DNA from 3 places in the Cryptosporangium japonicum genome. Region 2 is predicted to be linked to each of the others. Evidence: riboswitches for the same ligand, from Rfam matches in the RefSeq annotation. Region 2 holds a riboswitch; each other region holds the start of a gene.
What was found. A riboswitch is a leader RNA that binds a small molecule or an ion and turns the genes downstream of it on or off. The one in region 2 is predicted to bind cyclic di-AMP.
Positions count from the first base shown of each region.

Region 1: another riboswitch for cyclic di-AMP. It lies ahead of ABD437_RS34790 (C40 family peptidase); the one in region 2 lies ahead of ABD437_RS33950 (transglycosylase family protein).
Region 3: another riboswitch for cyclic di-AMP. It lies ahead of ABD437_RS34740 (TIR domain-containing protein); the one in region 2 lies ahead of ABD437_RS33950 (transglycosylase family protein).

Region 1 covers NZ_BAAAGX010000032.1:58,235-60,493, forward strand. Annotated here, with positions in the region: gene ABD437_RS34790 (C40 family peptidase) at 114-932, opposite strand; cyclic di-AMP (ydaO/yuaA leader) riboswitch at 945-1,118, opposite strand; gene murJ (murein biosynthesis integral membrane protein MurJ) at 1,510-2,259, opposite strand, start outside.
Region 2 covers NZ_BAAAGX010000029.1:171,266-173,524, reverse strand. Annotated here, with positions in the region: gene ABD437_RS33955 (glycoside hydrolase family 6 protein) at 1-735, opposite strand, end outside; cyclic di-AMP (ydaO/yuaA leader) riboswitch at 1,060-1,209, shown strand; gene ABD437_RS33950 (transglycosylase family protein) at 1,391-2,074, shown strand; gene ABD437_RS33945 (MarR family winged helix-turn-helix transcriptional regulator) at 2,252-2,259, shown strand, end outside.
Region 3 covers NZ_BAAAGX010000032.1:47,597-49,855, reverse strand. Annotated here, with positions in the region: gene ABD437_RS34745 (D-alanine--D-alanine ligase family protein) at 1-639, shown strand, start outside; cyclic di-AMP (ydaO/yuaA leader) riboswitch at 824-997, shown strand; gene ABD437_RS34740 (TIR domain-containing protein) at 1,111-1,722, shown strand; gene ABD437_RS34735 (GNAT family N-acetyltransferase) at 1,782-2,259, opposite strand, start outside.

The sequences.
Region 1 (2,259 bases), on a different contig from region 2:
GGATCGTGTGTCGCGGCAGTTCACAGCGGTTGTGGCGGCTCGGAATGAGTGCGTGATGAGAATTGATGAGGAAAAACCCGCGCCTGGGCGCGGGTTTTTCCTCATCACGACACTCAGACCAGGCGGCGAACCACGTAGGTGTTGCTCCAGATCTTCCGCTTGGCCACTGGCTGGCCCGCGGTGGAGGCGTCCCACATGTAGTTACCGCCGGCGTAGATCCCGGCGTGGGAGTAGTAGCTTCCGCTGCCGAACAGGATCAGGTCGCCCGGCTTCTTGGAGCCCTTGCCGACCGACTTGCCGTAGCGCGCCTGCTGCGTGGCGCTGTGCGGCAGGTTCTTGCCGAACTGCTTGTAGATGAAGCGGGTGTAGCCCGAGCAGTCGAACGAGTTCGGACCGGCGGCACCGAACACGTACGGCTTGCCGGCCTGACGGGAGGCCGCCTGCACGATCGCGTTGCCGTTGGACTTGGCCACGACGTGGTGGTTGGGCGAGACCTGCTTCTGCGTCCCGTTGACGTAGAGCAGCGCGCGCCAGTTGGAGGTGCCGCCGATCGTCACGGTCCACTCGATCTGACCGGACGGGCGTGCCTTCTTCGTGCTGACAGTGCGCCAGCCCCGGCTGGACTGGTACTGCAGCGAGATCGACTTGTAGGCAGCTGGTGAGCCGTTCACCGTCGCGATCGCGTGGAGCGTGGTCTTCGCTCCGGTGGTGACGGTCTTGGCGCCCGACAGCTTCGCGGCGGCTGGGACGGCGGATGCTGCTGCTGCCGGAGAGGCAGTCACGCCGATCAGGCCTACGCCGAGCGCGCCGGCAACTACGCCGGCGATTGCGGTGGTCCGGAGTGTGGCTTTGCGCGCCTTGGTCACGTTTTGGGTGGTGAACCCGGGACGGTCGTACTGTTTTGCGGGCAGGGCACACCGATGGGAATGCACCGTATGCAAGGAGAGTCCTTCCGTGCACGCCTGCGGAGTTAGCTGTCGGGTTCGGGCGGGAAGGTGTAGTGCCCGGTCGCGCTCAGCGCGTCTTCACCCCAAGGGATCGCGCCGGATCTGTTCTCCGGCGACCCCACGTGCGTGTGGGTCCCCCGCTCCTGTCCATTTGATTGGCTACTCGTCGGGACACCGCGGATTCGTGGACAGGGCTCGGCGTGCGAATCCGGGCGGTGTGCGCGGCTTGGCTGCCGCGTCAGTTGCCGCGAAGAACTGAACCTGCGCCTCGTGGGAGTTGCCAGTGCTTTGCGACGTGCGTCACAGTCAATTTGTTAATTTAGTACCACTTCACGGGTATTTCACGTACCGCTGGGGACATCTTCGGCGCGTCGCGAAGCGGTAACGGTGAGATGTGAAGCGTGTTGCCAGTTGGAAAAGTGAACCCGACTAATGGGTTCAGACGTCACGTGGCGTAGTCGGCCCGGAGACACCGTTCAGAGCGACAAAACGACCCTACCTGCGGCGTGGGCTTCGTCACGTTATTCCGCGAGGATTGTGGATAACCCTCCGTGTTTACGCGTCAGCGGCCGGGCAGGCGACGCTTCACGGTGTTCGCCACGTCGACGACCTCCGGGACGCGCAGACGCAACGCCGCCACCGCGTAGACGCCGACGAGCACGGCACCACCCACGACGAGGGAGACGAACGCGCCGAGCTTCCCGATACCGAGGGCCGCCTGGAGGCCGTACGCGACGCCCCAGCCGACCAGGCCGGCGACCACCGCGGCGAGACCCAGCCGAGTGATCGTCCGCACCGAGGCCGCGGTGTCGAGGCTGCCCAGCCGACGCTTGAGGAAGTGACCGGAGACCAGCACCGCGACGATGTAGGAGACGGTGTTGCCGCACTGCAGGCCGACCACGACGTAGTCGTCCGGCACCACGAAGAAGACACCGAGGTCGAAGACGATCTTCGCGACGACCACCGGCAGGTTGATCAGCGCCGGTGTCTTCGTGTCGCGGAGCGCGTAGAACGCGAAGATCTGCATCTGGCTGATCGCGAACGGCACCAGGCCGATCGCGGCCGCCATCGTGGCGTAGCCGGTGGCGATCGCCTGATCGTGGGTGAACTCACCCCACTGGAAAACCGTGACGGTGAGCGGGATGCCCAACACCAGATACGCCGCCGTGGCCGGAACCAGGACGACCGACGAGAGCCGGGTGCCCAGTGAGAGGTTCCGGGTGACCTCGGGGAAGTTCCGGTCGGCCGCGGCCGCGCTCATCCGCGGCAGCAGCGCGGTGAGGATGCTCACCGCGACGATGCCGTGGACCAT
Region 2 (2,259 bases):
GTCGCGGATGACCGCGGCACGCGGGTCGCCGGAGTTCCCCTCGACCCACTCGACGGCCTGGCCCTCGGTGTCCACGAACAGCGATCCGAGCGGACCGGACGTCGGCGGCTTCTTCGTCGGGGTCGGCACCGGACGCCCGGGTAAGCCGGGCGGCAACGCGATCGAGGACTCCTCCGGGGAAGCGCTCTCCTTCGGCTGCTCGATCTTCTGGTCGTCGTCGCCGACACCGCACTCGACGCCGTTCAGCGCGAAGTCCGAGGCCTCGGGCGCGTCGCCCTTCGGATGCCAACCGCTGAACCGCAACGTCAGCGTCTTACCGGGCTCCAGGCGGACGCTGTCCTCGTTGGCACGCACGGTCACCCGACCGTCGTCCTGCGTCCAGTCGCCGTTCTCCCAGCCCTTCACGACGGCTTGGCCGCTGCGGAAGGACCAGTTGACGCTCCAGTTCTTCACCGCGTCTTCGCCGGTGTTCTGCACGGCCACTTCGGCGGAGAACCCCGTCGACCACGACCGGTGCACCGTGTAGGCGGCCGTGCAGGAATGGTCGGGGTCGGCGGTGGCGTTCGCTGCGACCAGGCTGGTACCACCGATCACCACGACGGAGCCGAGCGCGGCGGCGCCCACTGCGGCGGTGCGAGCTCGGCCGTTCGCACGTTCACGGCGGTGCCGAGCGAGGTACGGGCCGGCGCGGAGACCGGCCTGGGAAAGCAGGCCGGCACGTGGAGCGTCGGTCATGGAAGCCATCTTGACCGGCGCAAACAACTCACGCCCAGAGGCACAGGCGTCACTTAGTGAGGTATTAAGGCAGCTTCACTCGGCGAAGTGAACCAGCTTCGAAGAGTTACACGATCGATTCGGGCGAAACCCATAGACCGATCCAATTCGCTGTGTCGCACGTTGACCGCCGATCCTCTACAGCAGCCGCAACCTTAATGACCCGATACAAAACTTTTCGTGTATCACGGGGCGGTAACTTGGCATTCATCCCATTTTATGGTTCTGTCGTTTTCGTCCGTACACCGCGGACCTCGCGCCCGGCTACGCCGAATCCTGCCCCGGGCGACGAGGACTCTGAACCTCGGGCAGGAGCGGGGGACCCACTTTTCCGGCGTCGCAGTTGGACGCCTCGGGGTGAAGCCACGTATCGCGTGGCCGGGCCGACTCAGCCCGAACCCGACAGCTCACCTCGTAGGCGTGGAGAGGGTCGGATATGTCTAAGGAGTCTTCCCATCCCACCCAGCTCAGCGCCGGAAGCTCGCCTCGTGCGGGTGGACGGCATCGGGCGCCAGGGCGCCTGAGCCCGCTCGGTCGGGGCCTGGCACTCGCCGTGGTCACCGGCCTTGCGGGAATCACACCGCTGGTAGTCGGGGCAACACCGGCGAACGCGGACGTGAACTGGGATGCGATTGCGCAGTGCGAATCCGGTGGTCGATGGAACATCAACACCGGCAACGGCTACCACGGCGGACTGCAGTTCAGCCCGTCGACGTGGCGAGCCTACGGAGGACAGCGGTACGCCGGTAGCGCCCACCAGGCCAGCCGGACGGAACAGATCGCCGTGGCCAGAAAGGTGCTCCGCGGCCAAGGGATCGGCGCCTGGCCCACCTGCGGCCGGAAGGGCTACCACCGGAGCCGGGACGGCTCCGAGCAGGCCAGCCGGAGCTACAAGCGGCAGAAATCCTCCGCTGAGCACACCGGTTGGACCAAGAGCAAGCGCTCGTACGCCAAGAAGTCCTGGCAGAGCCGGCCGACCGAGAACCGGTCGCACCGGACCTGGACGAAGAAGCACCGGTACACCGCACTCGCGGTGCCGAAGAAGGGCACGACCCACACCGTGGCCGTGCAGCCGGCGGAGGTGCTCGACTTCGTACCCCAGCGCCAGTTCACCCGCGACCAGCGTCCACTGGTCGCCGCTCCACCCGCGCTGAGCTACCTCGTGCAGTCAGGCGACAGCCTGGCGAGCATCGCCGCGGCCCACCAGGCCGACTGGCAGGCGATCTACGAGAAGAACCAGGACGCGATCGGGGCGAACCCGGACGTGATCCACCCCGGGATGCGAATCCTCATCGGGTGAGCCGTCCCCAGCCGGCCCCGTTCCGCAGCGGAGCGGGGCCGGCTGGCGTTCCGGTGGACGATCTGGACTGAACGGACGACTGCCGCCGGACGCAGAATCCCGCCATCATTCCCTTCTCGCAGGTCGGCGGGGGCCTCCTCGGCGATCGTGCACGCCACGTGACCACAAAGGAGTGCCATGGCGGC
Region 3 (2,259 bases), on a different contig from region 2:
CTGCGTGCGGTCGGGCTGCCCACCCCCGACTGGATCGCGCTACCGCACGAGACGTTCCGCGAGCTGGGCGCGCAGGCGCTGCTCGACCGGATCGTCGCGCGGCTGGAGATGCCGCTGATGGTCAAGCCGGCCGAAGGCGGGTCCGGTCTCGGGGCGCAGGCCGTGCGCACGGTCGAGGAGCTGCCCAGCGCGATGGTGGGCTGCTTCGGGTACTGCGACACCGCGCTCATCGAACGGTTCGCCAGCGGGGCCGACATCGCGGTGAGCGTCATCGAGACGCCGGACGGGCCGACCGCGCTGCCGGCCGTGGAGATCGTCCCGGCCGACGGCGTGTACGACTACACCGCGCGGTACACCGCCGGCACGACGACGTGGCACGCCCCGGCCCGGCTCGACCCGGAGATCGCGGAGCGGGTCGCCGAAACCGCGGTCGCGGCGCACGACGCGCTGGAACTGCGTGACCTCTCGCGGGTTGATTTGCTCGTCGACGAGGCGGGTGGCATCCAGGTGCTGGAGGTCAACGTGTCACCCGGTCTGACCGAGACCAGCCTGCTCCCGATCGCCGTCCAGGCTGCGGGGCTCGACTTCGGTGCGGTGTTGCTCGACTTGGTGGAGCAGTCCATCAAGCGAGGGATCTGACCTTCGAAAGGCGCTCCCACCAAGTCAGTGGGAGCGCCTTTTCGCCGCGGTCTCAAGGTCCCAGGAAGGGTTCCCTCGACGATTGTGGACCCGCGTATATTCATCGTCGGCAACTGACGCGGCAGCCAAGCCGCGCACACCGCCCGGATTCGCACGCCGAGCCCTGTCCACGGATCCGCGGTGTCCCGACGAGTAGCCAATCAAATGGACAGGAGCGGGGGACCCACACGCACGTGGGGTCGCCGGAGAACAGATCCGGCGCGATCCCTTGGGGTGAAGACGCGCTAAGCGCGACCGGGCACTACACCTTCCCGCCCGAACCCGACAGCTAACTCCGCAGGCGTGCACGGAAGGACTCTCCTTGCATACGGTGCATTCCCTGCGCTTCTGCCTACCCAAAAACAGCCGATTTCTTCGGCTGGGGCACGGTGTGAATCGTAATGGCCGCATCTGCATCGCCGCGCCAATCTAATGGCACCGGGCGACGCGACCCTCAGCCCCCGATGGGACATCGCGTTTTCCTACGCGGCCGCTCAACGGCCCTTCGTCGAAGCCGCAGCCGATCATTTAGATCGACTGCGAATCCGCTACTTCCTCGACACCCACCAACAGACCGCTCTCTGGGGACGACCTCTCCCAGAGGAGCTGAACGCAATCTACGGTGAGCGCACCGCGACCGTGGTCGCGCTGTTCTCCGCCGACTACGCCAAGAGCGTCTGGGCCCGCACGGAGATGCGGGCTGCACTTGATCGCGCGATTCACGTCAAGCGGGAGTTCTTCCTTCCCGCCCGGTTCGACGACACCCCAATCGAAGGTCTGCCCTCCGGTCTCGTGACGCTCGATCTCCGGGGTAAGACGCCGCTCCTGTTCGCCGAGGAGATAGCCAATAAGCTCGTACTCCTCGGAGTCATTCCACCTGCGCCACGCGCGCGGCCCGGTGTGACAGGTTCAGCAGGATTCGTTCCGACGTCCGTGCCCGATCTTCGTCGGCTCGGCGAGGGGGTTGCTCGCAAGTTGATCGGCTGGGTCGGGCAGTGGGAGCGACCACAGCAAATCGGCGATCTACCGCGCTCCGACGAGTAGTCGGGTGCCAGCACCTCGAACCGAGTTCGTGGAATCGCGAACTCGGTTCGAGGAGGCGATCAGAGATCTAGCCAAAAGTGGACTTCGTCGCGGTTGTCGTTGGGGCCCACTCGGATGGCGCCGGGGATGCGGCCGACCTCGCGGTAGCCGCACCGTTTGTAGAACCGCTCGGCGCCGGTGCCGCTGCGCGTCATCAGGGTGAGCGCCTCCAGCCCGAGTTCGTCCCGGGCGTGGTCGGCGGCCGACGCCATCAACTTGGTGCCGAGTCCGTCGCCCTGGAAGGCCGGATCGACCTGCACCCGGTACACCGTCCGCCAGTGCCGGCGCAGGAGGCTCTCACTTTCGGCGAGCAGCAACCACGCCACGACCCGCTCGCCGGTTAGCGCCCCTGAGAGGCCCACAGACGCCCGATTGTCGGAATCGGTGCCCGGGGTATCGACCAAGTCGATTTCGGCGGTGTACGGCGCTTTTGCGGGGTCATTTTTTCGGAGTGATCCGCCGATTTTTTCATGATCGGTCGGCACCACCAGACAGACC